2 regions of the Streptomyces sp. TLI_146 genome follow, and region 1 is predicted to be linked to the other one. Evidence: predicted binding sites of a transcription regulator. Region 1 holds the regulator's gene; the other holds the start of a gene.
The links. The regulator HspR, encoded in region 1, represses chaperone genes until heat shock. The targets are predictions, from matches to a motif close to TTGAGNNNNNNNNNCTCAA.
Positions count from the first base shown of each region.

Region 1 (15,940 bases):
GGACAGCCGTCCTGCGTGACAGGGGGATGCCCTCCGCCCACGCGCGCGAAAGCAGACTTGAGCAACTCCAGAGGTTCCGCGCAGGATGGCGGCCATGACCTCCAGCGCGCGCCCTCTTCTGAACCGCCGCCTCGCCGAGTTCGGCACCACGATCTTCGCCGAGATGTCCGCCCTCGCGGCGAGGACCGGAGCCATCAACCTCGGCCAGGGCTTCCCCGACACGGACGGCCCCGAGGAGGTGCGCGAGGCCGCGGTACGGGCGCTGCGCGACGGGCGCGGCAACCAGTACCCGCCGGGCCCGGGCGTGCCCGAGCTGCGCACCGCCATCGCGGACCACCAGCAACGGCGCTACGGGCTCGCCCTCGACCCGGACCGCGAGGTGCTGGTGACGGCCGGCGCCACCGAGGCGATCGCGGCCGCGCTGCTGGCCCTGGTGGAGCCGGGGGACGAGGTGATCGCGCTGGAGCCGTACTACGACTCGTACGCCGCCTGCATCGCGATGGCGGGCGGCACCCGCGTCCCGGTGACCCTGCGGCCGAGGACCGAAGAGGGCGAGCGGCGCTTCGTGCTCGACCTCGACGAGCTGCGCGCCGCCGTCACCCCGCGCACCCGCCTCATCCTGCTCAACACCCCGCACAACCCCACCGGGACCGTGCTCACGCGCGCGGAGCTGACGGCGGTCGCCGAGCTGGCGTGCGAACGGGACCTGCTGGTGGTGACCGACGAGGTGTACGAGCACCTGGTCTTCGACGGCGAGCACGTGCCGCTCGCCACGCTGGAGGGCATGCGGGAGCGCACGCTGACGATCGGCTCGGCGGGCAAGACGTTCTCCTTCACCGGCTGGAAGGTCGGCTGGGCCACCGGCGCGCCCGAGCTGGTCGCGGCCGTCCGCTCGGCCAAGCAGTTCCTCACGTACGTGGCCTCCGGGCCCTTCCAGTACGCGGTCGCCGAGGCGCTGCGGCTGCCGGACGCGTACACCGACGGGATGCGCGAGGACCTGCGGGCCAAGCGGGACCTGCTGAGCGAGGGCCTGGCGGCGGCGGGCCTCGCGGTGTACCGCCCGGCGGGCACGTACTTCGTCACCACCGACATCCGCCCGCTGGGCGCGGAGCTCTCGCACGGCGGCGACGGCTTCGCCTTCTGCCGGGCGCTGCCGGAGCGCTGCGGGGTGGTGGCGATTCCCAACGCCGTCTTCTACGACCACCGGGACGCGGGCGCGCCTTTCGTCCGATTTGCCTTCTGCAAGAGGGAGAGTGTGCTCGAAGAGGCCGTCTCCCGGCTGAAGGCGCTCGCGGGCTGAGAGCCAGGGGCAGGCCCGCGGGACCGACTACGCGCGCGCCCGGAGGTGCACCCTGTCCGCCGAGATCACCGCCCTCGTACGCCGGTCCGGCGCCGCCCTGGCCACGCCGCGACGGCTGACCGCGCTGCGCCGGGCGGCCCCGGCGCTCGGCCTGTTCGCCGCCGCCCGGCTCACCGGGATGCTGTGCCTGGCGGGCTGGGCCTGGCATCTGGGGCGCTCGCCGCGCGCGCTGCTCGCGTTGACGTGGGACGCCGACTGGTACATCAAGATCGCGGCGAACGGCTACGGGCGGACGCTGTACTGGCCGGGCGGGGTGGTCCAGAGCGACCTGGCGTTCTTCCCGCTCTACCCGAGCCTGCTGCGGGCGGTGACCACCGCGCTGCCGGTGGCGGGCGGCACGGCCGGGCTGCTGGTCTCCTGGACGGCGGCGGCCGTGGCGGCCTGGGGCGTCTACGCGGTCGGCGAGCGCCTGGCGGGCCGCCGCACGGCGACCGCCCTGGTGCTCCTGTGGGGCCTGCTGCCGCACTCCATCGTGCTGTCGATGGCGTACACCGAGCCCGTGATGACGGCGCTGGCCGCCTGGGCGCTCTGGGCGGTCCTGGAGCGGCGCTGGCTGTGGGCGGGCGCCCTGGCGGCCCTGGCGGGCCTCTCGCGGCCGAACGCGGTCGCGGTGGCAGCGGCGGTCACCGCGGCCGCCGCAGTGGCCCTGTGGCGCGGCGGGCGGGCCGCACGGGGGGACTGGCGGGTGTGGGCGGCGGGGTTCGCGGCGCCGCTCGGCTGGTGCGGATACGTCCTGTCGGTCGGCGCCCGAAAAGGTGATCCGCTGCGCGGCTACTTCGCGGTCCAGGCCGCCTGGACGTCCAGGTTCGACTTCGGCCGCGGCACGCTGCGCTTCGTACGGAAGCTGGCGACCGGGCCGTACCACCTCGGCTACACCATGGCGTTCATGATCACGGCGGCGGCGCTGCTCCTGTTCGCCCTGTTCCTGCTGGAGCGGCCGCCGCTGCCCGTGCTGGTCTACACGGCGGTGCTGGTCCTGATCACGGTCGGCGGGTCGGGCTTCTTCGAGTCGAAGCCGAGGTTCCTGCTCCCGGCCTTCCCGCTGCTGCTGCCGCCGGCGGCCGCGCTGACGAAAGCCCGGCCGAGGGCGGCGGTCATGGTGACCGCGGCCCTGGCCGGGCTGTCGTTCGCGTACGGGGCGTATCTGCTGACGCTGGCCCCGATGGCGCTGTGAGCTCCGCGGCTCAGGCGTCGCCGCCGGGGGCGTCGCCCTCGTCGTCGCCCTCGGCGTCCTTCTCCAGGCCGAGCTGCTCCACGAGCCACTTGTCGAACTCGATCGAGGCGCGGACCCAGCTGACGGTCGACGACACGAAGTGCTCCAGGGCGACGCCGGTGCCGATCAGCATCTGCGCCTCACCGATGAGGCGGACGGCGCCGTCGTCGTGGGTGTGCGTGTAGACCTTCGGCCACAGGGTGCGGCGGTTCCAGTCGTCGATCGTCTCCAGCAGCGCGAGCTTGTCGTCGATGCTGTGCGGGCGGTCGTAGAAGGTCCGCACCGAGAAGACCTGCTGGTCCTCCTCGCCGCGGAACATGAAGTACGTGCGGAACTCCTCCCACGGCGCGGCGAGGTCGCCCTCGTCGTCCACGACGTACTTGAGCTCCATCTGCTCCAGGAGCTGCTTGACCAGGTCCTGGTCGGGTACGACGGGCCCGGCCGGTCCACCGGTGGGCTGCGGGCCGGGCTGAGCCCCGAAATTCGGAATCGAGGACGGGTCGATGCTCATCGTGAATCTTCCTTCGTACGGTTCCGGTCATCCTCCCCCATGCCGGGCGGGGGCTGGCAACCCCCGCCACGGGTATCCGCTGACGGCTGACCGAATCAGTGCGGGCGGGCCGGTCTACAGGTGCTTTCCGGTCGCCGCGCCGACGATCAGACCGTCGCCGAACCGGTCGACGCGGACCGTGTCGCCGTCCTTGACCTCGCCCGCCAGGATCTCCTTGGCGAGCCGGTCGCCGATGGCGGTCTGGATGAGGCGGCGCAGCGGGCGGGCGCCGTACGCGGGGTCGTTGCCCTCGTCGGCCAGCCAGGCCAGGGCCTCGGGGGTGACCTCCAGGGTGAGGCGGCGGTCGGCCAGGCGCTTGGCGAGGCGGGCGATCTGGAGCTCCGCGATGTGCGCCAGCTCGTCCTTGGTGAGGGCCGAGAAGACCACCAGGTCGTCCAGGCGGTTGAGGAACTCCGGCTTGAAGCTCGCCCTCACCACCTCCAGGACCTGCTGCTTCTTCTCCTCCTCGGAGGTCAGCGGCTCCACCAGGTACTGACTGCCCAGGTTCGACGTCAGCACCAGGATCGTGTTGCGGAAGTCGACCGTGCGGCCCTGGCCGTCGGTGAGGCGGCCGTCGTCGAGGACCTGGAGCAGGACGTCGAAGACCTCCGGGTGCGCCTTCTCGACCTCGTCGAGCAGGACCACGCTGTACGGGCGGCGGCGGACCGCCTCGGTGAGCTGGCCGCCCTCCTCGTACCCCACGTACCCGGGCGGGGCACCGACCAGACGGGCCACGCTGTGCTTCTCGCCGTACTCCGACATGTCGATGCGGACCATCGCCCGCTCGTCGTCGAAGAGGAAGTCGGCCAGTGCCTTGGCCAGTTCCGTCTTGCCCACGCCGGTCGGGCCGAGGAAGAGGAACGAGCCGGTCGGGCGGTCGGGGTCGGCGATGCCCGCCCTCGTACGGCGGACCGCGTCCGAGACCGCGCGGACCGCCTCGCTCTGGCCGATCAGACGGCGGCCCAGCTCGTCCTCCATACGCAGCAGCTTCTGCGTCTCGCCCTCCAGGAGGCGCCCGGCGGGGATGCCGGTCCAGGCGCCGACCACGTCCGCGATGTCGTCCGCGCCGACCTCGTCCTTGACCATGCTGGACTTGGTGTCGGCGCTCTTCGCGGCCTCCTCCTCGGCCTCGGAGGCCGCCTCCAGCTCGCGCTCCAGGGTCGGGATCTCGCCGTACAGCAGCTTGGAGGCGGTGTCGAAGTCGCCGTCGCGCTGGGCGCGCTCGGCCTGGCCGCGCAGGTCGTCGAGGCGCTCCTTGAGCTCGCCGACCCGGTTCAGGCCCTCCTTCTCCTTCTCCCAGCGGGCGGTGAGGCCGCGCAGGTCCTCCTCCTTGTCGGCGAGGTCGCGGCGGATCCTCTCCAGGCGCTCCTTGCTCGCCGCGTCCGTCTCCTTGGACAGGGCCAGCTCCTCCATACGGAGGCGGTCGACCGCCCGCTGGAGCTCGTCGATCTCCACGGGGGAGGAGTCGATCTCCATACGGAGGCGCGAGGCCGCCTCGTCGACCAGGTCGATCGCCTTGTCGGGCAGGAAGCGGGAGGTGATGTACCGGTCGGACAGGGTCGCGGCCGCCACCAGCGCGCTGTCCGCGATCTGCACCTTGTGGTGCGCCTCGTACCGGCCCTTGAGGCCGCGCAGGATCGCGATGGTGTCCTCGACCGTGGGCTCGGCGACCAGGACCTGCTGGAAACGGCGCTCCAGGGCGGGGTCCTTCTCGATGCGCTCGCGGTACTCGTCGAGCGTGGTGGCGCCCACCATCCGCAGCTCGCCCCGGGCCAGCATCGGCTTGAGCATGTTGCCCGCGTCCATGGCCGAGTCGCCGCCCGCGCCCGCGCCGACGACCGTGTGCAGCTCGTCGATGAACGTGACGATCTGGCCGTCGCTCGCCTTGATCTCGGCCAGGACGGTCTTCAGGCGCTCCTCGAACTCGCCCCGGTACTTCGCCCCGGCCACCATCGCGCCGAGGTCCAGCGAGACGAGCCGCTTGTTCTTCAGGGACTCCGGGACGTCGCCCTTCACGATCCGCTGGGCCAGGCCCTCCACGACGGCGGTCTTGCCCACGCCGGGCTCACCGATGAGCACCGGGTTGTTCTTGGTGCGCCGGGAGAGCACCTGCACCACCCGGCGGATCTCCTGGTCCCGGCCGATGACCGGGTCGAGCTTGCCCTCGCGGGCCGCGGCCGTGAAGTCCGTGCCGAACTTCTCCAGGGCCTTGTACTGGCCCTCGGGGTCGGGGGTGGTCACCCGCCGTCCTCCTCGTACTGTCTCGAATGCCTCAAGGAGCTTCTTCGCGGTGGCGCCCTGCCCGTCGAGCAGCTCGCCGGTCCGGCCGCCCTTGGCGGCGAGGCCGATGAGCAGGTGCTCGGTGGAGAGGAAGTCGTCGCCCAGCTCCTTGGCGCGCCGTGCGGCGTCGGCGATGACGGCCAGCAGTTCGCGGTCGGGCTGCGGCGGGGCGACCGTGGACCCGGTCACGCTGGGCAGCGCGGCGAGCAGCCGCTCCGCCCCGGACCGCACGGCCGCCTGGTCGGCGTCGACGGCCGCCAGCAGGTCGACGATGTTCTCGTTCTCCTCGCCCGTCAGGAGGGCGAGGAGCAGGTGTGCGGGCGTCAGGTCCGGGTGTCCGTCGGACACGGCCCGGTTGCTGGCCGCGTTGATCGCGTCCCGGCTCTTGTTGGTCAGCTCGGCGTCCACGTGCGGTCTCTCCTCCTCGGCGTAGGGGTCAGAACTCCATGACTCGTCCAGCGTACATAAAGTTGAGCCTATTCCGCTCAAGTCGGCTGGACGGGTTTCGGCGCGGGTCCGGGTCCGGCGTAGGTTTCGGCGCATGACCACGACCACGGAGCCGGCCGCCGTCCCGGCCACCCGCACCCGTACCCCGCTGGACCCCCGCCGGCCCGACCCGGCCTACCTCGGCTTCTGGCGCGAGCGGCACCTGTGCACGCTGACGACCCCGCGCCCGGACGGCAGTCCGCACCTGGTGCCGGTGGGGGTCACGTACGACCCGGAGGCGGGGGTGGCCCGGGTGATCGCCAACAGGTCGAGCAAGAAGGTCCTGAACGTGCTGGCCGCGGGGCCCGAGGGGGCGCGCGCCGCGGTCTGCCAGGTGGACGGGCGCCGCTGGGCGACGCTGGAGGGGCGGGCCTTCGTGCGTACGGAGCCGGGGCCGATCGCCGAGGCGGTGGCGCGGTACGCCGAGCGGTACGGGCGGGTGCCGCGCGAGAACCCGGACCGGGTGCTGATCGAGATCGTCCTGGAGCGGGCGATGGGCAAGGGCTGAGCGGGCCCTCGAACGTACGGGCGCAGCACAGCGGCGCCACCGTGTTCAGGTCCACGATGGCGCCGCTGTGTGGGGGAAGCGCCTGAGCGATTTAGAACGACGGGGGAATCGCTTCAGGCACTGCGGGGGGTGGCGGTAGATGACTCGGGGTCGAACAGCTGGTGGTCACGCTGGTCCAGATTGACGAACACCATGCCGTACCTCACGGCACAGCGGATCGGCTGCGGCGCCCCTCGTGGCCGGCGGAGGCACCGGTAGGCGCGGACGTCTTCGTCGTCCTCACGGGCGACCAGGATCGGCTCGCCGAACAGGGTGACCATCAACGAATCGCCACGATGGGGAATCGCCGTGACGAGGTCGATGAAGTGCCACCCCGAGCGGTAGGCCGTGGCCATCTCGCGCCGGAAGACCCGGTCGTCCGGCGGGATCATGCGCCGACACCCGCGGGCGCGACCTCCCAGGTGGGCTCCACCGGAGCCGCCAGGACCCGCGTCACCGGCTTGTGCTCCCAGGTGGGCTCTCCCGGAGCCGCTACGGTTCCGTGGGACGGCTTGCTCTCCCACGTGGGTTCCCCACTCGCGGCGAGAGCGCAAAGAGCAGCCGTGACAACGGCTATAGCGCTAAGTGCTCGAACCATCCTGCTCATGGCCGATCTCCACCTCTTTATGATCATTCCCTCCCCCCGCGCATAAGACGATGGCTCACTCTGAGCGCTTCCACCAGCGAGGCCAGGCATCATGTTCCTGTAATTCAGGAGTATGAGGGGGGTGTAATCCGGTTGTATCAGGGGCACTTCGGACATAGTCATGGCCCTACAGACCTGTGCGAGATGGGCAAGACCCTCTACGCCACCGCGTTGCGTACCGGCGGAATAACTCGCACGGAAGCCCAGGCCGCTCCCTGTCTCATCGATCTCGCGCTGCTGCGGCCCGATGCGGACGACGCGGAGCAGCTGCGGCCCGTCCCTCCCTCCGTCGTCCTGAACCAGCTCGTGCAGCCGCTGGAACGCGAGATCCAGGAGCGCAGGAAGCTGTCGATGTCGCTGGCCAGTACGTTCGAGCCATTCATGGCCATCACCAGCGAAGACGCGGCAAGCACCCATGCGATCACGGTCCTTGAGGGGCTCGAACTCATCAACGCGACGCTGGACCGCGTCATCGACGAGTGCACCAAGGAGCTGCTGACCATCCAGCCCGGCAGCGGACGCAGACCCGAGACCCTGGAGTCGGGCCTGCGCCGGGTCCAGCCGCTGCTCGACCGGGGCGTCGACATGCGCACCCTCTACCAGCACACGGCCCGCCACCACTCCGCGACCATCGGATACGTGGAGCGCATCGCGCCGTACGGGCTCGAGGTGCGCACGCTGGAAGAGATCATCGACCGGCTGATCATCGTGGACCGCCGGGTCGCCTTCATCCCCGCGCGCAGCGACCGCCGGGTCGCGCTCGAACTGCGGCACGAGGGCCTGGTGCAGTATCTGGTCGGCGTCTTCGACCAGTTCTGGCTGCACGCGGTGCCGTGGGAGGAGGAAGTCCCGTACGCCCAGAAGGCGGAGGGCATCACGGGCGTCCAGCGCTCCATCGCCAAGCTGCTTGTGGAGGGGCACGTGGACGACTCGATCGCCCGGCGGCTCGGGATGAACGTACGCACCTGCCGCGCGCACATCGCCAAACTGAACGCCGCTCTCGGCAGCGGCAGCCGGGCCCAGCTCGGCTACCTCATCGCCCAGTCCGGAATCCTGGAGCAGGACAACTGAACACGCTTCCCAGGGGTTCGTCCGCGGACCGGTGGTGGGTTGCTCGCGCAAGTTCCCCGCGCCCCTGAAGATGCGCCCCTTCGGGGCGCCCAGGGGATTGCCGCGGAGCGGCATTTCCAGGGGTGCGGGGAACTGCGCGACCAGCCACCCACCCAGCCGCGGACAAAGACCGGGCCCACGCCTACGCCGCCAGTACCGCCAGATCCAGCCGTCGCAGCCGGTCCGGGTCCGCCCGGAGCGTGATCTCGGTGATCCGGCCGTCCTCCGCCAGCGTGAACCCGATGACGACCTTGAGGGACCCGCCCGGCGCCCACACGGCGCCCACGGTGCCGTCCACCAGCGCCAGTTGGGCGGTCCGGGCGCGGCCCTTGAACGTGCCGGCCACCGCGAGCGCGCCCCGCACCTCGTCCATCGCGCCGACCTCCACGGTCGCGCGGTCGGCCCGGACCACCACATCGGGGTCGAGCAGTGCGAGCAGCGCGTCGAAGTCGCCCGCGCGCGAGGCGGCGAAGAACGCGTCGACGACCTCCCGCTGGCGCGCCAGGTCCGCGTCCGGCACCGGAGCCGACTCCTGCACCCGGCGCCGCGCCCGGCTCGCCAGCTGCCGGGTGGCGACCGTGGAGCGCCCCACCACCGCGGCTATCTCGTCGAACGGCACCATGAACATGTCGTGCAGGACGAAGGCGATCCGCTCGGCGGGCGCCAGCGTGTTCAGGACGACCAGCATCGCCAGGCCCACCGAGTCCACGAGCAGCACCTCGTGCTCGGGGTCGCCCGGCTCCTCGTGCCCGCGCGTGCGGACCGGCACGGGCTCGTCGTACAGCAGCTCGCGCCGTGAGTCGCGCGAGCGCAGCATGTCCAGGCAGACCCGGCCCACGACGGTGGTGAGCCAGCCGCCGAGGTTCTTCACCCCGCTCGCGTCGGTGCGGCTGAGCCGCAGCCACGCCTCCTGGACGGCGTCGTCCGCCTCGTTGAGGTTGCCGAGTATCCGGTAGGCGACGGCCCGCAAGTGGGTGCGGTTGGCCTCGAACCGCTCCGCCAGCCGTTCGCCCTCGTCCACGTCCACGTTCACGGTCACTTCTTCCCCTGCCTCACCCGAAGAGGTGACACCGACTGTAGCCGCACATGCGTGTGCCCGCGCCCCAAAAGGGCGCGGGCACACGGCATTTGGGCATGACCGGCAAGGGAAGGACCGCGGTCAGTCCTGCGGCCTCTTGGGCCGCCACACGACCAGCGCGCTGGTCTGCTGCACGTCCTGGTACGGCACCAGATCGCGCCGGTACGACGCGTGGACCTGGGCCTCGCGCTGCCGCATCGCGGCCGCCGCCCCGTCCACCGCCGACGAGAGCTCGGCGACGCGCTGCTGGAGCGCGGCCACCTGGTTCTCCAGCTCGATGATGCGCTTGATGCCGGCCAGGTTGATGCCCTCGTCCTGCGACAGCGTCTGCACCGTACGGAGCAGTTCGATGTCGCGGGCCGAGTAGCGCCGGCCGCGCCCGGCCGTGCGGTCGGGCGAGACCAGGCCGAGGCGGTCGTACTGCCGGAGGGTCTGCGGATGCAGACCGGAGAGCTGAGCGGCGACCGAGATGACGTACACCGGCGATTCGTCGGTCAGTTCGTACGGATTGCGTCGTCGGCCGTCCATCTCATGCTCCCTTCGCGGCCTGGAACAGTTCTGCCCGCGGATCGTGGTCCGCAGTCGCCTCGCGGTACGCCTCCAGGGCGTCGCGCGCCTTGTCGTCGAGTTCCTTGGGCACCACGACCTCCACGGTGACCAGGAGGTCGCCGCGCGAGCCGTCCTTGCGCAGGGCGCCCTTGCCCCGGGCCCGCATCGTACGGCCGTTGGGCGTGCCCGCGGGGAGCTTCAGGGTGACCGGGGGCCCGCCGAGGGTGGGCACCTTCACCTCGCCGCCGAGCGCCGCCTCCACGAAGGTGACGGGCACGGTGACCGTGAGGTTGTCGTCCTTGCGGCCGAAGACCGGGTGGCTGTCCACGTGGACGACCACATAGAGGTCACCGGCCGGACCGCCGCGCTCGCCCGCCGCGCCCTTGCCGCGCAGCCGGATCCGCTGGCCGTCGAAGACGCCCGCCGGGATCCTGACCTGCATGGTCCGGGACGACTTGGCGCGCCCGCTGCCCTTGCAGACGTCGCAGGGGTCCTGGGCGATCAGGCCCCGGCCCTTGCAGTCCACACACGGGTCGGTGAGCGAGAAGCCGCCGCCGGTGCCGCGCGAGACCTGGCCGGTGCCGACGCACGTCGGGCACACCCGGGGCGTGCCGTTCTTGTCGCCGGTGCCCGAACAGGCCTTGCAGGGGGCCTGGCTGGAGAGCCGGATCGGGACCGTGGCCCCGTCGACCGCCTCGGTGAAGCTGAGCGTCACCTCGGACTCCAGGTCCTGGCCCCGGCGCGGCTGGGTCCGGGTGCCCGTGCCCGGACCGCCCCGGTTGAAGAGGCCGCCGAACACGTCGCCCAGGCCGCCGCCGAAGCCGCCACCGCCGCCCGCCCCGCCCTGGGCGCCCCCGAAGAGGTCGCCCAGGTCGAAGTTGAAGCTGCCGCCTCCGGCGCCCGGACCGGCCCGGAAGCCGCCGTTGCCGAAGAGGGCGCGCGCCTCGTCGTACTCCTTGCGCCGCTTGGCGTCGCCGAGGATGTCGTTGGCCTCGGAGATCTCCTTGAAGCGCTCCTCCGCCTTGGCGTCGCCCTTGTTGGCGTCCGGGTGGAACTCCCGGGCGAGCTTGCGGTACGCCTTCTTGATCTCGGCCTCGGTGGCGTCCTTGGGGACGCCGAGGACCTTGTAGTAGTCCTTCTCGACGAAGTCCTTCGTGCTCATCGACGTCCCTCCTTCCGGACGGTCACTTCATCCTCGACCGCTGCGTCAGCCCTTGTCCGGGCCACCGCTCTCCTCGTCGGCCTTGCCTTCCTTGCCCTCCTTGGCCGCGCCCGGCTGGGGCTCGGCCACGGCGACCCGCGCGGGGCGGATCGTGCGCTCGCCGATCCGGTACCCGGGCTGGAGGATGGCCACGCAGGTCGTCTCGGTGACGTCCGGCGCGTAGCTGTGCATCAGGGCCTCGTGGACCGTCGGGTCGAAGGGCTCGCCCTCCTTGCCGAACTGCTGGAGGCCCATCTTCGCGGCGACCGTCTCCAGGGACTCGGCCACCGACTTGAAGCCGCCGGTCAGCTCACCGTGCTCACGGGCCCGGCCGATGTCGTCGAGCACGGGCAGCAGCTCGGTCAGGAGGCCGGCGACGGCGATCTCCTTGACCGTGACGCGGTCCCGCTCCACGCGGCGGCGGTAGTTCTGGTACTCGGCCTGAAGGCGCTGGAGGTCCGCCGTGCGCTCACCGAGCGCCGTCTGGGCCTGGTCCAGCTGTGCCGTCAGAGCGATCTCCTTGGCTGCGTCCCCGGCCGGGGCCGCCTTCCCCTCCTCGGAGGAGTCGGCGGCCTTCGGCTCGGCGTCTTCCTGTGCGCCGGAGGGGACGTCGGGCTTCTCCTCGAAGCCCGGGGTCTCCTCAGGCATCAGGCCGCGCCACCCTTCGCGTCGCCCGGCTTCTCGTCGTCGACGATCTCGGCGTCGACGACGTCGTCCTCAGCCTTGGCCTGCTGGGCACCCTCGGCGCCCGGCGCACCCTGCGCGGCCTGGGCGTCCGCGTACATCGCCTGGCCGAGCTTCTGGGAGACGGCCGCGAGCTTCTCGGTCGCGGTGCGGATCTCCGCGGTGTCCTCGCCCTTGAGCTTTTCCTTCAGCTCGGTGACGGCGGTCTCGACCTCGGTCCTGACCTCACCGGGGACCTTGTCCTCGTTGTCCTTGAGGAACTTCTCGGTCTGGTAGACGAGCTGCTCGCCCTGGTTGCGGGACTCGGCGGCCTCGCGGCGGCGGTGGTCCTCCTCCGCGTACTGCTCGGCCTCCTCGCGCATGCGGTTGACCTCGTCCTTCGGCAGCGAGGAGCCGCCGGTGACGGTCATCTTCTGCTCCTTGCCCGTGCCCAGGTCCTTCGCGGTCACGTGCATGATGCCGTTGGCGTCGATGTCGAAGGCGACCTCGATCTGCGGGACGCCGCGCGGGGCCGGCGGCAGACCCGTCAGCTCGAACATGCCGAGCTTCTTGTTGTACGCCGCGATCTCGCGCTCGCCCTGGTAGACCTGGATCTGCACGGACGGCTGGTTGTCCTCGGCCGTCGTGAAGATCTCGGACCGCTTGGTCGGGATCGTGGTGTTGCGCTCGATGAGCTTGGTCATGATCCCTCCCTTGGTCTCGATACCGAGGGACAGCGGGGTCACGTCGAGGAGCAGGACGTCCTTGACCTCACCCTTGAGGACACCGGCCTGGAGCGCGGCGCCGATGGCGACGACCTCGTCCGGGTTGACGCCCTTGTTGGCGTCCTTGCCGCCGGTCAGCTCGCGGACGAGCTCGGCGACGGCGGGCATACGGGTGGAGCCACCGACGAGAACGACGTGGTCGATCTCGGAGAGCTGGATGCCCGCGTCCTTGATGACGTTGTGGAACGGGTGCTTGCAGCGCTCAAGGAGGTCGGCGGTCAGCTGCTGGAACTGAGCACGCGTCAGCTTCTCGTCCAGGTGCAGCGGGCCCTCGGCCGACGCCGTGATGTACGGCAGGTTGATCGAGGTCTCGGTGGACGAGGACAGCTCGATCTTCGCCTTCTCGGCGGCCTCGCGCAGGCGCTGGAGCGCCATCTTGTCCTTGGAGAGGTCCACGCCGTGGCCGGAGTGGAACTGCTTCACCAGGTAGTCGACGACGCGCTGGTCCCAGTCGTCACCACCGAGGTGGTTGTCACCGTTGGTGGCCTTCACCTCGACGACGCCGTCACCGATCTCCAGGAGCGACACGTCGAAGGTGCCGCCGCCGAGGTCGAAGACGAGGATGGTCTGGTCGTCCTTGTCCAGGCCGTACGCCAGGGCGGCCGCGGTCGGCTCGTTGACGATGCGCAGGACGTTGAGGCCCGCGATCTCACCGGCCTCCTTCGTCGCCTGACGCTCGGAGTCGTTGAAGTACGCCGGGACGGTGATGACCGCGTCGGTGACCTTCTCGCCCAGGTACGCCTCGGCGTCGCGCTTCAGCTTCTGCAGGATGAAGGCGCTCATCTGCTGCGGGTTGAAGGTCTTGCCGTCGAGGTCGATCTTCCAGTCGGTGCCCATGTGGCGCTTGACCGAGCGGATGGTCCGGTCGACGTTGGTGACGGCCTGCCGCTTGGCGACCTCACCGACGAGGACCTCGCCGTTCTTGGCGAAGGCGACGACGGACGGCGTGGTCCTGGCGCCTTCGGCGTTGGTGATGACGGTGGGCTCGCCGCCTTCGAGAACGCTGACGACGGAGTTAGTCGTGCCCAGGTCGATGCCGACCGCACGTGCCATTTTGATTCCTCCAACTGACATCTTGAGTGGAACTGACTCAAGGATGCCTCACCCGTCCCGGGCGGTCAACAGAGCTGAGTCCCCTCGGCTCAACTTTTATGTTGCGCTTAGGTGTGTGCCCGGCCTTTGTCTGCGGCCCGTCCCCAACTGGTCGCGCAGTTCCCCGCGCCCCTCAAGTGCCGCTGCGCGGCAATCCCCTGGGCGGCGCGAAGGGACGCTTTCAGGGGCGCGGGGAACTGCGCGACCAGCCCCCACCGGCCCGCAGACGAAAGCGCGTCAACCAGCGTGCGGCACCTGGGCCGGGACCTGTTCCGACGGCGGCGGAGTGTCTTCCCGGAGCAGGACCAGCTCGCACTGGAGCAGGCGGCCGTCCCGCGGGTCCACGAGCCCGGGGCGGACCGACATCAGGGTCAGCCCGAGCTCCTCGCGCGCGTGGACCAGCACGTCGTCGAAGCCCGCGCCGCCCTCGTGGAGCGGGACCAGGGCGGCGCCCGCCTGGAGCCCGACGATCTCGTCCGCGTACGCGCCCGCGCCCCGCAGCACCTCCCGCTCGTACCCCTGCACCGCGAGCCGTACGAAGACCCGCTCGCCGGGGGCGGTGACGCCCTCCCACAGGGCGTCGAGCCGGTGCGCCTCGACGCTGCGCGTGCCGGTGTACGCGGTGTGCGGCGCGGCCGCGCGGTGCCGGGGCAGCATCGCCAGGGCCGAGCTGCTCACGCCCGCGTCGCCCGCGATGTTCAGCGTCAGCGGACCGGTGCGGTCGCCGAGCGCGTACGGTAGGACCGACCAGTACGGGTCCTCCGCGGCCCGCAGCCGCAGCTCGGCGCGGGGTTCGCGCAGCGGCTCGAAGGAGACGATCCGGCCCTCGTAGCCGCAGCGCCGCAGCATGCCGCCGTACGCGCCGGAGTACGCGCCCACGTCCAGGACGAGGTCGATCTCGTACCGCCGCAGCAGCCGGACCAGGGACGGCCCGTCGTCCACGGCCGGGGGCCGGGGCGTGCCGAGGCGGCGCAGGGTGGTGCGCGCGCGGTCCAGGAGGTCGATGCTCACGCCGGTGCTCCTTCGGGGGCCGGGTCGGGGGCGGGTTCGGCGCGCAGGGCCTCGTCGCCGTACACCGGCACCCTCAGCAGCACCACCACCGCGACCGCCGCGCCCAGGACGAGCGGCAGCACGGCGGGCGGGGCGAGGCGGCCGTCGTGGACGAGCAGCGCGGTGACCGTCCCGGTGAGCGCGGCGATCCCGAGGACCACCGCCGTGCCCTGCACGGTCAGGCCGCCGCGGCGCAGCCGGTGCGCGATGTGGTCGGCCGCGCCGTCGCCCAGCGCCCGCCCGGCGCGCCGCCGCGACACCAGGACCAGGACCGCGTCGGTGAGGACCACGGCGGTCAGGGCGAACAGGGAGGCGGTGGCCCGGACCGGGTCGGCCTCGGTGTGGACGAGCACGGCGGCCGAGGCGAGCAGGAAGCCGGTGAAGAGCGAGCCGCAGTGGCCGAGCACGATCCGCGCGGGGTGCCAGTTGTGCATCAGGAACCCGGTGAGCGAGGCGGCCAGAACGCTGAGCAGCAGGGCGAGCCCGGGCAGCGCGTCGGCGATGGCGCAGACGGCGAGCCCGAGCGCGGTCACCCCCGCCACCGTCCCCAGCGCCCCGTCGGAGGCGTCGAGCAGGCTGAACGCGTTGGTGACCAGCACGATCCACAGCACGGCGAGGGCTCCGGGACCCGGCGAGAGCCCCGAGGCCAGGGCGACCACCACGGTCGCGGCGGCGGTCTGCACCCCGATCCTGACCCGGGCCCCGAGCGGCCGCAGATCCCCGACGAGGCCGAGCAGCGCCACGGCCCCGGCGGCGCCGATCAGCGGCCCCACGCCGTCCCCGAGCCCGGCGAGCCCGAGCACCGGACCGGCCCCGACCGGGGCTAGCGTGCCCACCGCGACCGCGATCCCGCCCAGGTGCGGGGTGCGGGCCGGGCGCGTGCCCCGGCCCCGGGCCCCGGCGCGCAGGACGGCCGCGCGGACCACCGCGGCCAGCAGGGCGGTGCAGAGCAGGGCGGCGACGGCGGCCGTGAGCCCGGAGATCATGCGAACCAAGTTAGATTGTTATGTCCGTGTATGGGCTGAATAACACGATGGACATTTCAAAAGTGCCGAACCCTGTCCGACACTGGTCCCCGACCCCGGTCGGCGATCCGTCACCGACCCCGCTCACTGAGGGCCGCCTGAGCGACACAGATCACCGCGTGCGCGGCTACAGCGCCGCCGCATAAATGGGTACGCTCAGACGAGCTCGATAAGTTACTGCTTAGTAATCCCTGGCAGGCCCGAGGAGCCCCCACATGCAACTCGCCGCGATCATTGTGTCGCTGGTCCTAATCGCGGTCGGCGTAGCGCTGTTCGGCCGTGCCGTCTGGCAGATCTACCGGTTC
Region 1 covers NZ_PJMX01000001.1:4,578,433-4,594,372, forward strand. Annotated here, with positions in the region: gene BX283_RS20550 (pyridoxal phosphate-dependent aminotransferase) at 86-1,300, shown strand; gene BX283_RS20555 (glycosyltransferase family 39 protein) at 1,479-2,534, shown strand; gene BX283_RS20560 (YbjN domain-containing protein) at 2,545-3,084, opposite strand; gene clpB (ATP-dependent chaperone ClpB) at 3,199-5,811, opposite strand; gene BX283_RS20570 (pyridoxamine 5'-phosphate oxidase family protein) at 5,945-6,397, shown strand; gene BX283_RS20575 ((2Fe-2S)-binding protein) at 6,511-6,828, opposite strand; gene BX283_RS20580 (helix-turn-helix transcriptional regulator) at 7,227-8,153, shown strand; gene BX283_RS20585 (sigma-70 family RNA polymerase sigma factor) at 8,335-9,213, opposite strand; gene BX283_RS20590 (heat shock protein transcriptional repressor HspR) at 9,352-9,798, opposite strand; gene dnaJ (molecular chaperone DnaJ) at 9,800-10,981, opposite strand; gene grpE (nucleotide exchange factor GrpE) at 11,027-11,668, opposite strand; gene dnaK (molecular chaperone DnaK) at 11,668-13,521, opposite strand; gene BX283_RS20610 (FkbM family methyltransferase) at 13,798-14,571, opposite strand; gene BX283_RS20615 (MraY family glycosyltransferase) at 14,568-15,596, opposite strand; gene BX283_RS20620 ((Fe-S)-binding protein) at 15,851-15,940, shown strand, end outside.

Region 2 (15,940 bases), 1.4 Mb from region 1:
GGGTGACCTGGATGCGGCATCCGCGTGATGATTCGGCCACGCCGATGTGGCCGCCGTGCAGATCCACCGCCCAGCGGGCGATCGCCAGGCCCAGGCCCGTACCGCCGTCGCTGCCCGGCCCGTGCGGGGCCGAGGCGTCGCCCCGGTTGAACCGCTCGAAGACCCGGTGCCACTCGGACTTCGGGATGCCCGGCCCCTCGTCCAGGACCTCCAGGTCCAGGGACTCGGGCTGCGGGCCGCGCCGGGCCCGTACGGTGACGCGGCCGTGCGGCGGCGAGTGCTTGACCGCGTTGTCGATGAGATTCGCCACCACCTGGTGCAGCCGCTCCCGGTCCGCGTGCGCGGTCAGCTCGGGCGGCGAGACGTCCAGGTGGAGATGGACGTCGGTACGCGTGTGGTTGCCGGACCCGGAGGACAGGCCGCGCCGGGAGGCGGCCAGATTGGCCTCCTTGAGCACCCCGGACAGATACGGCCACACCTCGAAGCGGTGCGCCCGCAGCGGGACGACGCCGTTGTCCAGGCGGGACAGGTCCAGCAGGGTCTCCACCAGGCGCCCCAGCCGTTCCGTCTGCTTCAGGGCCGTGCGCATCGTCTCGGGGTCGGCGGCCGAGACGCCGTCCACCACGTTCTCCAGGACCGCCCGCAGCGCCGCGATCGGGGTGCGCAGCTCGTGGGAGACATTCGCCACGAGTTCCTTGCGGTGGCGGTCCACGGCCTCCAGGTCGTCCGCCATGCGGTTGATGGTGGAGGCGAGGTCGCCGAGCTCGTCGCGGCGGCCGTCGCCGCGCACCCGGCGGGTGTAGTCGCCGTGCGAGATCGCCCGGGCGACGGTGTTCATCTCGTCCAGCGGCGCGGTCAGGCCGTGCGCCACGAACTGGGTGATGAGCAGGGTGGCTATCACCGAGAAGACGGTGATGAACCGCAGCTCGGTGCGGGTCTGCACGGCCACCATCAGCAGCCCGGTGGTGATGAAGACCGAGACCACGACCAGTGAGCCGAGCTTCGTCTTGATGGAGATGGAAACCTCCCTCAGGCCGCCCCTCAGCCTTTCGCGCACCCGGTCGCGGGCCCCGGCGCCCGGCCCGTTCCGCCGGGCCCGCCCGTTCACCGCCCCGGCCGCCGCCCGGCTCATGGCGCCGGGGTCTCCAGTGCGTAGCCCACGCCGTGGACCGTGCGGATGCGCTCGGCCCCGATCTTCCGGCGCAGCGCCTTGATGTGGCTGTCCACGGTACGGGTGCCCGAGGCGTCCGCCCAGTCCCAGACCTCCGCGAGCAGCTGCTCGCGGGAGAGCACCGCGCGCGGGGTGTTGGCCAGGCAGCTCAGCAGGTCGAACTCGGTCGGGGTGAGGTGCACGTCCTCGCCGCGCACCCGGACCCGGCGCTGCGCGTGGTCGATCTCCAGCTCGCCCAGCCGCAGGATCCCGGTGCGCGGGGTGGCCGCCGCGAGCGTGGCCCGCTCGACCCGGCGCAGCAGCACGTGCACCCGGGCCGCCAGCTCCCGCATGGAGAACGGCTTGGTCATGTAGTCGTCCGCGCCGACGCCCAGACCGACCAGCATGTCCGTCTCGTCGTCGCGCGCCGTCAGCATCAGCACCGGGACCGGCCGGCGGGCCTGCACCCGGCGGCAGACCTCCAGGCCGTCGAAGCCCGGCAGCATGATGTCCAGGACCATCAGGTCCGGCTGCCACGCCTCGGCCGTGTCCACGGCGGCCGGGCCGTCCAGGGCCGTCTGGACCTGGAAGCCCTCGGCCCGCAGCCGTGCCGCGATGGCGTCGACGATCGTCGTGTCGTCCTCGACGACCAGCACCCGGCGCTGGGCGCCGGGGGTCGCCGCGACGCCGTTGTGGGTGGTGTGTGCCTGCTCCATCGCCCCGCCCTGATATTGCTTCCGGGGATCCGTGGGGTGATCCCCTGTGTCCGTCAGAGACTAGAGGCACCGGCCGCGTCCCGGCTACGCAGGGCGAACGGCGAGATGGACCACGTCAGGGACGCCCCGGGCAACTGTGATCTCTTCGGTCCTAACCCCGGAGAATCCGGCATTACGGAGAGCCTCCTCGAAGGCGGGGGACGGCTGCGCGGACCACACCGCGAGGACTCCGCCGGGGGTGAGCCGGTCCCGGCAGGCCGCGAGACCGGCGGGGGAGTAGAGGCTGCCGTTGCTTTCGGTGACGGTCCAGTCGGGCCCGTTGTCGATGTCCAGGCAGAGCGCGTCGAAGGTGTCCTGGGCGCTCGTCACGTACGCGACCAGATCGGTGTGCAGGACCTCGGTGCGGGGGTCGGCCAGGGCGGCCTCGGAGAGCGGTGCCAGGGGCCCCGAGCGGTGCCAGTCGACGACCGCCAACTCGCGTTCCACCACGGCGATCCGGCCCCACCGGGGGTCGGCGGCGGCGTGCGCGAGCGAGAAGCCGACGCCGAGCCCGCCGATGAGCACCGAGGGCCGCTCGCGGCCGGCCGGCAGCGCGTCGCGCGCGGCGTCCACGAGCAGCCGCTCCGAGCGCCCGTCGGAGGTGTCCATCAGGAACGTGCCGTTGGCGATGATCTCGAAGTGCGGGCCGCGCCGCCGGAGCACGACCTCTCCGTACGGCCCCTCGCGCCGGTCGAGTACGACCGGGACGGCGATCGGGTCGGCGATGGACATGCAAGGACCTCCTCGAAAGCGGAGCGAACGGCTCGGAGGCCGACGCGCGGCCTGCGTCAAAGGTTGTCCAATGTGGCACAAGTCATAGACGTGAAGGGGAGCGTTCGCAGAGGGTGAGCGTTGTACAAGCGTAAGCATCAAGGCCGGACGATCACCGGCGCGGCTTGTGGTTCCGGGCGTGTGTGCGGCGCCCGGTGGAAGGGGCCTCACCGGTGAACCCTGGAACGGCGCGGGACCACGCGCGGCTGCTCGACGGCATCCCGCGGCAGCGGCCGACGGCCCGGCGGACGGGCGACGAGACGCCGGAGGGCGGGGACATCGCGAAGAGCCCCGCGGCGGCCGGGACGCCCGCCGGTCCGCAGGTGCGCGGACTGCTGCGCCGCGCCGTCCAGTTGCTGCCGACCCCGACGGGCACGCCCTTCACCTTCGCGTACACCCTGCTGCTGCTCCTCACGTCGCTGTACGTGGAGGTCGGCGACCCGGACACGGTCCGCACGCTGCTCGAAGGCTCCAGCACCGATGTGCAGCACCTCAGCCGCACCCCCGTGCTCGTGCTGCTCGCCAGCGCGCTGTGGATCGCGGGCGGCATCTCCTCGCCGTGGGCCGTCGGCTTCGTCTTCATCCTCACCGCCCTGGAGCGCCGCGTCGGCGGGGTGCGCACGGCCGGGGTGTTCCTGCTCGGGCATGTGGTGGCGACGCTGGTGACCGAGGTGCCGGTGGGCGTCTCCGTGATGGCGGGACAGCTGCCGGACTCCTCGCTGCACCGCCTCGACTACGGCATCAGCTTCGGCCTGATGGCGAGCGTCGGCGCGCTCGCGGGGCTGCTGCCCCCGCTGCTGCGGTGGCCGCTGCTCGGCGTGATGGCCGTGCTGCTCATCCAGGACCTGCTGGACATGGTGGATCCGCTGGCCAGCTGGGGCCATCCGACCGCCCTGCTCGTCGGCGTCGTCTGCTGGCCGGTGCTGCGCCGGGCGGACCGGCGCCGGTCCGGGCGTACCGACGAGCCGTCAGCGGTAGCCGACGGGCAGCTGGGCTCGTACGTTCCGTAGCGCCGGGCCCTGGTGGATGTCGTCGGTCAGGACGACGTGTCCCTCGTACGTGTACTGGTACATCAGCGCGTCGGCGATCGGGCGCCCGGTCGGGCGCGGCGGCAGATGCGCGAAGTCGGCGTCCTTGAGGGCGGTGCGGAGCCTGGCCAGGGCGTCGGGCGTCAGCGTCCCGGTGGTGGTCTTCCCGTCCCGGCTCGTCGAGGTGTACGAGCCGTCCTCCTTGACCACCAGCTCGTTGTGGAGCCCCGCGAACCCGCCGCTCACCACCATCTTGAGCAGCTGCGCGTGCTGGGCGGGCGGCGTGGGCGTGGCGCTCTCCGGCGAGCTGGGCGGCGGCGAACTCGGCGGCGGGGTCTGCGCGCTCAGGGTGCCGCTCGGCGCCGGGGCGGTCGACTTGGAGGCGCCGTCCGCCGGGGAGCTCGTGGAGTCGCAGGCCGTCGCCGCGAGCAAGGTGACGAGCAGCAGCGCTCCGGTCGTCGTCCAGGTCCTGCCCGTGTGGCTCATGCAGCCGAGGATGCCGGATCGGTGGGAGCGAAGTACAGGCTCGCCATCGGCGAATGCGTCGTCCAGCCGAGCGATGTGTACAGCGCCTGCCCGTCGGGGGTGCCCACCAGGACGCCGGTGGTGGCGCCCGCCGCGTGCGCGCCGCTCTGGAGCGTGCGCATGACCAGGCTCGCGAGCCCGCGGCGCCGGTGCTCGGGCGACGTCTCGATCTGGTCGGCCACGGCGGTCGCGCCGGTGGGGGCGATCTGGCCGCGCGCGGCGAAGTGGCCCGCCTCGGTGCGCACCAGGACGCGCAGCACGCCGCCGGTGGTCCAGCGGGTCAGCGTGTAACCGGCCGGGACCTCGGCGGGGGCCGGGGCCAGCGGCACCGTCATCAGGAAGCCGGGCTCGTCGCTGTGCCAGCCGGGGCCGAGCCACGGCCGGACCGTGTCGCCTTCCGCGAAGAGCTTCAGCCAGGTGCCGGGCGCGGTGGTCGCCTCGACCAGCTTGCGCACCGAGGCCTCGTCGGGCTCGGGCAGGACGTGCCGGGAGACCTGCTTGACCTGGCCGACGTCGATGGTCCAGCCCCAGGGCTCGGCGACCGGCGCCGCCGCGCCGCGCGACACGACCCACCCCTTGGTCCAGGCCTCGACGAGCTCCGGTACGGATTCCATGGCTGTCCTCCCCGTAATAGCGATAGAGCCGATGTGAGTAATAGTCCCTATCGCTCTACGACTCTTACAAGAGGTGATCGCTCAGAGCGAACAGCCGGTGGGGAACATTCCTTGGCTCACATGCATTGAGTCGGCATAGCTCAACTTGACTGCCGAAGGGGAGATCATGGCTCACTCGTCCGCACCGCTCACCCTGCCTGTGCTGCCGCTCGACGACGAGGTCGTCCTGCCCGGGATGGTCGTGCCGCTGGATCTGTCCGACACCGAGGTGCGGGCCGCCGTAGAGGCCGCCCAGGCGGCCGTCCGGGCCGACGGCCCCTCGGCGGGCAAGCCCCGGGTGCTGCTCGTCCCGCGCGTCGACGGGGCCTACGCCGCGACCGGCGTCCTCGGCACCGTGGAGCAGGTCGGCCGGCTCTCCGACGGCGACCCGGGCGCGCTCATCCGCGGTGTGGCGCGGGTGCGCATCGGCGCCGGCACCACCGGCCCGGGCGGCGCCCTGTGGGTGGAGGGCACCACGGTCGAGGAGACCGTCCCCGACCCCCTGCCCGGCCAGGTCGCCGAACTGGTCAAGGAGTACAAGGCGCTCGCCACCGAGTGGCTGAAGAAGCGCGGCGCCTGGCAGGTCGTCGACCGCGTCCAGCAGATCGAGGGCGTCTCGGCCCTCGCCGACAACTCCGGCTACTCACCCTTCCTCACCACCGCCCAGAAGGTCGAGCTCCTGGAGACCGCCGACCCGGTCGCCCGCCTCAAGCTCGCCACCGAGCACCTGCGCGAGCACCTCGCCGAGCAGGACGTGGCCGAGTCCATCGCCAAGGACGTCCAGGAGGGCGTGGACAAGCAGCAGCGCGAGTTCCTGCTGCGCCGCCAGCTCGACGCCGTACGCAAGGAGCTGCGCGAGCTCAACGGCGAGTCGGAGGGCGACGCGTCCGACGACTACCGGGCCCGGGTGGAGGCCGCCGACCTCCCCGAGAAGGTCCGCGAGGCCGCCCTCAAGGAGGTCGAGAAGCTGGAGCGCTCCAGCGACCAGTCCCCCGAGGGCTCCTGGATCCGCACCTGGCTGGACACCGTCCTGGAACTCCCGTGGCAGGAGCGGACGGAGGACGTGTACGACATCGCGGGCGCCCGCGCGGTCCTGGACGCCGAGCACGCGGGTCTGGAGGACGTGAAGGAGCGCATCACCGAGTACCTGGCGGTCCGCAAGCGGCGCGCCGACCGGGGTCTCGGCGTCGTCGGCGGGCGGCGCGGGGGCGCGGTGCTCGCGCTCGTCGGCCCGCCCGGCGTGGGAAAGACGAGCGTCGCCGAGAGCGTGGCCCACGCCATGGGCCGCAAGTTCGTCCGCGTCGCCCTCGGCGGCGTCCGCGACGAGGCCGAGATCCGCGGCCACCGGCGTACGTACGTGGGCGCGCTGCCCGGCCGGATCGTCCGGGCCGTCAAGGAGGCCGGGTCGATGAACCCGGTGGTGCTGCTCGACGAGATCGACAAGATCGGCTCCGACTTCCGCGGCGACCCGGCCGCGGCCCTGCTCGAAGTCCTCGACCCGGCGCAGAACCACACGTTCCGCGACCACTACCTGGAGGTCGAGCTCGATCTGAGCGACGTCGTCTTCCTGGCCACGGCCAACGTCCTGGAGGCCATCCCGGAGGCGCTGCTCGACCGTATGGAGCTGGTCCGCCTGGACGGCTACACCGAGGACGAGAAGGTCGTCATCGCCCGCGACCACCTGCTCCCGCGCCAGCTGGAGCGGGCCGGGCTCGACGCCGGCGAGGTGGACCTGGAGGAGGCCGCGCTGCGCAGGCTGGCGGGGGAGTACACCCGCGAGGCGGGCGTGCGGAACCTGGAGCGCTCGCTCGCCCGGCTGCTGCGCAAGGTGGCGGCCCAGCACGAGACCGGCGAGCGCGCCCTGCCCTTCACGGTCACCCCCGACGACCTGCGCGCGCTGATCGGGCGCCCGCACCACGTCCCCGAGTCCGCCCAGGACCCGGCGGAGCGGCGCACCTCGGTGCCCGGCGTGGCCACCGGCCTCGCGGTGACCGGGGCGGGCGGCGACGTCCTGTTCGTCGAGGCGTCGCTCGCCGACCCGGAGACGGGCGCGGCGGGGCTGACCCTCACCGGCCAGCTGGGCGACGTGATGAAGGAGTCGGCGCAGATCGCGCTGAGCTTCCTGCGCTCGCACGGCGCGGAGCTGGAGCTGCCGGTGGCCGACCTGAAGGACCGGGGCGTGCACGTCCACTTCCCGGCGGGCGCGGTCCCCAAGGACGGCCCGAGCGCGGGCATCACGCTGGTGACCGCCCTGTCCTCGCTGCTCAGCGGACGCCTGGTCCGCACCGACGTGGCGATGACCGGTGAGGTGTCGCTGACCGGGCGGGTGCTGCCGATCGGCGGGCTGAAGCAGAAGCTGCTCGCGGCGCACCGGGCGGGGATCACCACGGTGGTGATCCCCAAGCGCAACGAGCCGGACCTCGACGACGTCCCCGCGGAGGTCCTGGAGAAGCTGGAGGTCCACCCGGTCAGCGACGTCCGCCAGGTCCTGGAGATCGCGCTGTCCCCGGCGGAGGTGCGGGTGCCGGTGGCCGCGTAGCGGCCGGTTTGGCCCGGTGTTCGTCTGCGGCCCGTGGTGGGTTGCTCGCGCAGTTCCCCGCGCCCCTAGGTATTTAGGGGCGCGGGGAACTGCGCGCTCAGCCACCCACGGTCCGCAGACGAAGCACTCCCCGCACTACGCTCGCACCGCCCGCTCGTACAGCCCCCGCGCATGCGAGTCGAACAGCACCGCCGTCGACGCCACATCCGTGTCGCCGCCGCTCAGCACCCCGATGAGGCGGCCGCGGTGGTCCGGCCCCCGGTAGTCCGCCAGCCACGGGCTGCCGCTGGTGCCCGTCCAGAACCCGGCGCAGTCGATCCGTACGTCGCTCGCCAGATCGGGGTCCGGGCGGGTGTCGGTGGTGCAGGCGATGGGCCGGTTCTCCGGGTTGTGGTCCTCGTCCGGATAGCCGAAGACGGTCACCCGGCGCCGCGGCCCCGAGCTCCAGTCGGGCTGGGCCGCGCCCACCACGCTTTGCACGCTGCGGCCCCGGGCGTCCGGCTCCAGGGTCAGGAAGGCGTAGTCGAAGGAGTCGTCGCCGTCCCCGGACCACCGCTCGTCGGTCTGGACGGCTCTGACCTTCCAGGTCCCGTACGGGTACGAGCCCTTGACCGCGCCGGAGAAGCCGGGCGCGAACGCCATCGAGCCCGCCGTCCCGGCGTCCGCGCAGTGCGCGGCGGTGGCGACGACGTTGCCCTTGGGGCTGGCGACGACGCTGGCCGTGCACCAGTGCCTGTCGCCGTCGACCAGCACGCCCACGGACGGCAGCCCGGACGTCGCGGCGGCGGACGACTGCGGAGCGGGCGCGGGCGGCACCTCGTCGGGCCGGTCCTGCTGGGGCGCCGACGCGGCCGACGACCAGCCGCACCCCGTGACCAGGGCCAGCATCCCCGCGGCGGACACCCGCCCCACCCTTCGCAGCACGCGCATGGAGACCATCCTGTCGTATGACGGGACGCGGCGCGGTGAGGCCCCCGGAGCGCGTCGGCGCGCCGGGGGCCGTGGCGTACTAGCCGTTGGCCAGTGCCTGGAGCCGGTCGTAGGCGCCGTTGAACTTCGAGTGGTCGCCGACGGTCGGGCCCGACGATGTGTACTGCCACATCGTGTAGTAGCCCCAGCCGGCCGGAAGGGTGCCCGGGTCGGTGTTGTAGCGGGCGATCCACAGCGGGTTGGTGGAGCCGAAGGCGGCCGAGTTGCCGGTGCACTGGGTCCACCAGCTGGTGGCGGTGTAGATGACCGCGTCACGGCCGGTGCGGGCCCGGTACTGGTTCACGAAGTCGCGGATCCAGTTGACCATCCCGGCCTGGGAGAGCCCGTAGCAGGCGGCGCCGTACGGGTTCCACTCGATGTCGAGCGCGCCCGGCAGCGTACGGCCGTCGCGCGACCAGCCGCCGCCGTGGTCCACGAAGTAGTTGGCCTGGGTCGCGCCGCTCGTGGTGTCCGGCGTCGCGAAGTGGTACGCGCCGCGGATCATGCCGACGTTGTACGAGCCGTTGTACTGCTGCGCGAAGTACGGGTTGGTGTAGTACGTGCCCTCGGTGGCCTTGACGTAGGCCCACTTCACCCCGCTGTTCCACAGGGTGCTCCAGGCGACGTTGCCGTTGTGGCTGCTGGTGTCGACGCCCTCCGTCTGGACGGCGCGGGTGGAGCGGGGCGGGCCGCCGGTGCCGTCGTGCGCGGCCACGCCCATGCCCATGGTGGCGGAGCCACGGGCGGGGGTCTGGGCCGCGCCGGAGATGCCGGGGGCGGTGAGGAGGAGGGCGAGGGCCGAGAGGAGGATTCCGGCCGCGGCGAGGGGACCGCGGCGGGCCGTTCCGGGTCTGTGCACGGGCATTGCGTGCCTCCGAAAGGCGTGGGTGGGGGGACGTGCCGGGGAATCGACATGTCGTTGTGGACATGTCATACGGGAAAAGCTACGCACGTAGACCGTGACGCGAAAGAGGTTCCGGAACTGTCATTGGCCCAGGCCTCTGGCAGGACGACGGAGGCCGGTGCGAGCTGCGCCGACCACGCGTCGCTGCAAATAACTTTCAGCCGTGGGCAGTTGGCGGTCCGCCGGCCGCTCCCGCCGTGCCGCCCGCCTCCCCGTCCGGTCCGCCGGGTCGCATTCGCGCCAAAGTCCTCATGTCAACTCACATGCCCCATTGAGGAGTTCATGCCCCACAGGCTTGCATGGTCATGACCAGTCGGCGCCCACCGGCGCCACCGGCCTCCCCTGTGCGGCCGACGCCGTTCGCGGGAGGCACCTCGCAACGGCCCGTGGAGGAAAGACCTTGCACAAGCCCAGAGCAGGCAGAGCCGGAGCAAGCACCACCCGGGGGAGCAGGACGGGCGCGGGGGTGGCCGCGTTCCTGGGGGCCGCCGCCCTCCTCGCCACCGCGGTACCGGCGGCCCACGCCGCGCCACGGACGCAGACGCCGGCCGCCGACGTCGTGCCCGGCAGCGGCACCGAGACCCCCGCCCTCGTCGACGGCCTCCACGAGAGCGCCGACGCCAAGGCGGCGCCCGCCGACGCGGCCCGTAGCCACCTCGCCGCCAAGGAGAGCCGCTACCGGATAGCCGACCCCGGCCGCGACCTCACCCCCGTACAGACGCTGAAGCAGGGCGCGGACGAGACCGTACGGCTTCAGCAGAAGCACCATGGCGTCGAGGTGCTCGGCGGCCAGTACGTGGTGCGGATGGAGAAGAAGGACGGCAAGCGCGTCGTCACCGGCACCTCCGGCAAGTACTTCACCGGTCTGACCGCCGGCACCCGGGCGACCGTCGCCGAGGACGTCGCCGTGCGCCGGGCCGTCACCTCGGTCGCCGCCCGCATCGGCGGCGCCACCCTCGGCAAGAAGGACGTCCAGCCCGCCGAGGGCGCGAAGACGAAGGCGGCCGCCGCCCTCAGCGGCAAGGCGGGCGGCCTGGTCGTCGTCCCCAAGGGCGCGGGCATCCTCACCTACCGCGTCACCGTGCGCGGCACCGACACCGCCACCGGCAGGCCGGTCCTCCAGGACGTGTACGTCGACGCGCACGCGGGCTTCCCGGTACTCCAGTACAGCCTGATCAAGACGATCACCGCGCCGAAGCCCGCGGACGGGGCCGCGAAGCCCACCGCCGCGAAGCCCGCCGCCGCGCGGCAGGCGCCCGCCGCCACCACCCACCCCGGCACCAGCGGCACCGGCGTCAAGTACAGCGGCGAGCAGGTCCCGCTGGACATCTACTTCGACGAGGCGGCCAAGCAGTACAGCCTCGTCGACTACGCGCGGATGGCCACCACCAGCAAGAACACCCTGCACACCTGGGACGCGCGCGCGGTCGACGTCGACGACGCCTCGGGCCGCTGGCCGGCCGGGCTCAAGGAGTTCACCAACGCGGCCCCCGACTACAGCGGCGACGCCACCGCCGCGGGCGCGGTCGACGCCCACTGGGCGGCCGGGCAGGTCTACGACTACTACAAGAAGGTGCACGGCCGCGACAGCCTGGACGGGCGCGGCATGACCATCAACTCGCTGGTCGGTGTGACGTACGCGGGCGGCCCGTTCGTCAACGCCTTCTGGGACGGCCAGAAGATGGTGTACGGCGCCGGGGACGAGCAGTACAAGACGCTCTCCGCCGACCTCGACGTCGTCGGCCACGAGATGACCCACGGCGTGGTCGAGAACACCGCGAACCTCGTCTACGCGGGCCAGTCCGGCGCCCTCAACGAGGCGCTCGCGGACTACTTCGGCAACGCCATCGACGTCACCGCCGGCGGTACGAAGATGGACGACCCGGACTCCGGGCTCCTCGGCGAGAACCTGTGCCGCACCGCCAAGCCGCGCGAGTGCGCCTTCCGCGACCTCAACGACGGCCGCACCACGGCCAAGGACTACCTCGGCGTCACCTTCGGCACCGACAACGGCGGCGTCCACCTCAACTCGACCATCATCTCGGGCGCCCTGTGGGACATCCGCCAGGACCTCGACCCGAAGGACCCCTTCCTCGCGGACCGGCTGGTCTACAAGGCGCTCTCCACGTACATGACCCCGCTGGACGGCTACACCGACGCCCGCAACGCGGTCGTCGCGGCCGCCAAGGACCTGGGGCTGTCGGCGAAGCAGCAGAACGTCGTCAAGCGGTCGTTCAACGCCCACGGCATCGTGCCCGGCTGGGAGAACGCCATCGGCGTCGACTCCGACCGCCTCTTCGGCAAGCTCAACATCGCCGGTACGGGAACGGCCGCGGGCGGCGGCTGGTGGGCCACGTCCAAGTCCAACGACGACGGCAGCGAGGCCTACTCGGTCTACGCCGGGCGCGTCGACGGAAAGGGCACGCCCAAGCTGATCAGCCCCAACGACGGCCGCTACCACGTGTATCCGGCCACCGACGGCAAGACGGTGGTGTGGGCCGCGTTCGGCACGTCCAGCCTCGACATCCTCTCCCGCCCGATCGCGGGCGGCCCGATCAAGACGCTGTACACCTCGTACACCAACGTCCAGAACCTGCACGTCGAGAACGGCACGGTGGTCTTCGAGTCCTTCGACCCGTTCGGCGGGCGGCACGTCGGCTTCCTCAAGCCCGGCGACCGCGAGCCCACCTGGGTGGACGGCGGCCGCTACGAGCTCGGCACCGGACTGCCCTCGCTGAAGAACGGCAGGATCGCGTACGCCAAGCTCTACCCGGGCGCGACCGACTACCGGATCGGCACCGAGACGTACGACATCGCCACGGGCAAGACCCAGCTCGCCCAGCAGCTCGGTGAGCCGCAGGGGATCGGCCAGACCGGCATCACCGGCAAGAACGTGTTCTGGCTGGTCGACGAGAACCCGGCCGACCAGGGACAGATGGCGGTGCGCCGGTCCACCCTGGAGGGCACCGGCACGGTGGACATCAGCGCCGAGTCCGGCCCCGGCGCGCTGATCCCGTTCGACCTGACGGCGTCGGACGACGCGGTCACGGTGAACACCCTGCTGCCGGACACCCAGTACCGCAATGAGACCCTGCCCAAGCTGTGGCAGCTCAGCGCCGACGGCACCCGCAGGGAGCGCCTCTCCTGCAACCGCGGCGAGCAGCTGTACCCGTCCGCCGCGGGCGGCCGCCAGGTCGTCTGGCTGGACGGCACCACCGGCTGGACGGACCTGGTCACCCGGGAGCGGCCGGCCGGCACCTGCTGAATGCTGAATGGGCTCCCCGCATGACGCGTAATTGAGCCAAAGGGCCCCCGGTGCTCGGCGCCGGGGGCCCCTGTCCACGGGGACTGGGAAATACTGTCCCGTCGGGACAGCGTGGGATGGGAGCTGATGTGCACGGTCCGGACCAGGAGTTTCTCGCACTCGAACGCGAGCTGGCGGTGTTCCTGAGGCGTGCCCGGGCGTCGTCGGGCGAGATGGCCCGCGCGGTCCATCCGGAGCTGGAGGCCGCGGCCTACGGGCTCTTCGTGCGCCTGGAGGAGGGCGGCCCGCAGCGGGCCACCGAGCTCGCCGCGTACTTCGGCGTGGGCAAGGCGACCATGAGCCGCCAGCTGCGCGCCCTGGAGGACCTGGGCCTGGTGGCGCGCGAGCCGGACCCGGCCGACGGCCGCGCCTCGCTGGTCCGCCTCACCGAGGAGGGCCTGGCCCGCTTCCGCCGCGTCCGCGACGCCCGCCGCGCCCAGTACGTCACCAAGCTGGCCGACTGGGACCGCAAGGAGATCGCGGAACTGGCGCGGCTGCTGCACCAGCTGAACGCGAGGGCGGACATGCAGGAACCGGGGACGCAGCCCCGTTAGGGGCGCGGGGCGGTGACATTTGCGGCTCCGCCGCGCGGGCGCGCCCAGCCCCCACCGGCCCGCAGTCGCGACTCAAAGCTCCACGTACACGGCGGTGGCGTCATCGTGCGTCTTACTGCGCCGCAGATACGTACGGTCCACGTCACCCCGCTCAAGCTCCCGCACCCGGTCGATCAACCCCTGCGGCCCGGCCTTGCGCAGCAGAGAGAGACATCCAGCCCAGTCGCCCTCGCGAAACGTCTCGACCCACCGCGACGCCCCGTCCGACAGGGCGGCCAGCGCCCGTACATCCCGTACGGGGGTGCGGCCCGTGACCGCCCGCGAGGCCACCGACGGGTCCGCGGCCGCCGTGAAGAACCCACCCTCCCGGTTACGGGCGACCGCGTCGGCCACCTCGTCCGACACCAGCGCGGACCGCGGCACCCGGTCGAGCCGGTCGTCCAGCACCGCCCGGACCACCCCGTCGGGCGACGAGAGAAGCAGCACGGAGTCGGACAGCACCAGATGCTCCACGACCTCCTCGTCCCAACGCGCCACGACCACCGTCGCCTGAGGCGTACGGGGGTGAGAAAGGTCACAGGTGCCGCGGTGGGCGTCGGCGGTGCGCCTGATGGACTCCGCGAGGATCGCGGTCAGCGGTATGTCGCGCCGCGAACCGGACAGTTCGGTCAGAGCGCCGCCGAGCCGCGCGGTGAACCAGGGCACGTCGTGCACACAGTCGCCGTTGCCCGGCGGCGGGGTCACCCCGTCGAGCACCACCAGCACCCCGCCCCGTCCGGCGGCGGGCAGCACGGTGGCGGCCCAGTCCTCGTTGGGGCGTGCGGGGTCACCGGGGGTCGTGGCGAGTTCGATGCGCATACGGCCAGTCTGCACGACGCCTCCACGCGGCCTTCATGGCGGCCAATTGGCCTGGACCACCGGGCCGTCACGCGGCTCCGGCCGGGCCCGACGGCCCGTCGGGAAGCTGTGGGCGGGCATCCTGCCAAAGGCCGCGCGGAAGTTCCAACCGGCCTTCCGCGCGAGCGGTGGCGGCCATTCCGCGGGAGTTGATGGCCAACTCCCGAGTGTTGTTCACTCGTTCGGGTGGCGGAGTGGATGTTGCATGCCTCCTTCCGAAAACCACTGGAATGGTCGGAAGCCGTGCAGGGGTGGGAACGCGTCGCACACGACGCACAAGACGCATGACCGGTCGTCACCTCGGCTTCATGGGTGGACGAGTCAAGATTGAGAGCACCGGTGCAGAACAAGCGGCCTCGGGGCAAGGGCGGCGAGACCGACAAGGGCGCCGCGGGCGCTGAGGGCGCCGCGGACACCGCGGGCGCCGGACGCCCCGTGCGCGTACGGACCCGGCTGGTCACCTCGGTCGCCGTGGTCTCGCTCACCGTCCTGGGCGCGGGTGCGCCCACGCTGCTCACCGCCTCCTCGGACCTCAACGAGTCCCAGAACCTGGTCACCCTGGCCGAGCTGAACCAGCAGGCCGTCACCCTGGCCCACGCCCTCGCCGACGAACGCGACGACGTCGGCGCGTACATCGCGGGCGGCCGCGACCCGCGCAAGGACGCCGCCCTCAAGGACCGCGCCACCCGCGTCGACCGGCGCATCGATGAGATCCGCGCCACGGCCCCCGCGGCCCTCGGCCGCGACCTGGCCACCGTGCCCTCCCTGCGCCGCACCGCCCTCACCGGCAAGGGCACCGCCCTGGAGGCGCACCGCACGTACTCCGACGTGATCGTCAAGCTGCTCGGCCTCGCCGACGAGCTGGCCGACAAGACGCCGCCGCGCGCCGCCGAGGCCACCCGCGCCCCGGCCGACCTGGGCCGCGCCGTCGAACAGGCCTCCGCCACCCGGGGCCTGCTGGTCGCCGCGCTCTCGGTGCCGCAGAAGCCCGGCACCACGGTCTACGACCCGATCTCCGGGCGGTACGTACAGAAGGAAGCGGCCGACGGCGAAGAGGGCCGCACCCGGGACGCCCTGAGCGCCGCCGGGCAGCAGGCGCGGGTGCGCGAGCAGTCCGCGCTCGCCGACTTCGACCAGGCGGCCGCCCCCACCGCGCGCGAGAAGCTCTCCACCACGGTCACCGGCCCGGACGTGGACGCCGCCGAGCGCTATCTCGCCCGCCTCACCGACCAGCCCCAACTCAGCGCCTCCGACCGCAAGCTGGGCGCCGACAAGGTCGCCGCCGCACTCACCGCGCGGATCGACCGGATGCGCGGCACCGAGTCGGCGCTCGCCACGGCCGAGGTGAAGCGGTTCGAGGCGCTGCGCGACGACGACGTGAGCGACCTCGAACTCCGGGTCGCGCTCATCGGCGCCCTGCTGCTGCTCGCCGTCGGCGTCTCCTCCGGCACCGCCCGCAGCCTCACCCGGCCGCTCGCCGTGCTGCGGCGCGGCGCGGCCCGGCTGGCCGCGGCCCCCGAGACGGAGGAGCCGGTCCGCTTCACCGGCCGCAACGACGAGTTCGCCCAGGCCGTACGGTCCCTCAACGCCCTGCACGACCGGCTGCGCGAGCACGCGGGCCGCGCCGACGCCCTCGGCGCGGAGCTGGCCGCCGCCCGCGAGGGCCAGACCGCGCTCGCCGTCGAACGGGCCGAACTCGCCGAGTCCGTACGGGAGTTGACCGCGCAGCTGGAGCGGGGGCGCGGCACTGTGCAGCACACCTTCGTCAACCTCGGTCTGCGCAGCCTCGGCCTGGTCGAGCGGCAGCTCGGCATCATCGAGGGCCTGGAGGAGCGCGAGCAGGACCCCGACCAGCTCGCCACGCTCTTCAAGCTCGACCACATGGCCACGG
Region 2 covers NZ_PJMX01000001.1:5,990,762-6,006,701, forward strand. Annotated here, with positions in the region: gene BX283_RS26940 (cell wall metabolism sensor histidine kinase WalK) at 1-1,132, opposite strand, end outside; gene BX283_RS26945 (response regulator transcription factor) at 1,129-1,866, opposite strand; gene BX283_RS26950 (spermidine synthase) at 1,951-2,637, opposite strand; gene BX283_RS26955 (rhomboid-like protein) at 2,850-3,686, shown strand; gene BX283_RS26960 (hypothetical protein) at 3,645-4,190, opposite strand; gene BX283_RS26965 (GNAT family N-acetyltransferase) at 4,187-4,843, opposite strand; gene lon (endopeptidase La) at 5,010-7,421, shown strand; gene BX283_RS26975 (serine protease) at 7,557-8,351, opposite strand; gene BX283_RS26980 (lysozyme) at 8,431-9,255, opposite strand; gene BX283_RS26985 (M4 family metallopeptidase) at 9,695-12,559, shown strand; gene BX283_RS26990 (MarR family winged helix-turn-helix transcriptional regulator) at 12,676-13,152, shown strand; gene BX283_RS26995 (hypothetical protein) at 13,225-14,010, opposite strand; gene BX283_RS27000 (nitrate- and nitrite sensing domain-containing protein) at 14,389-15,940, shown strand, end outside.
Region 2: the regulator HspR is predicted to act here: its motif matches at 4,969-4,987, upstream of lon (endopeptidase La).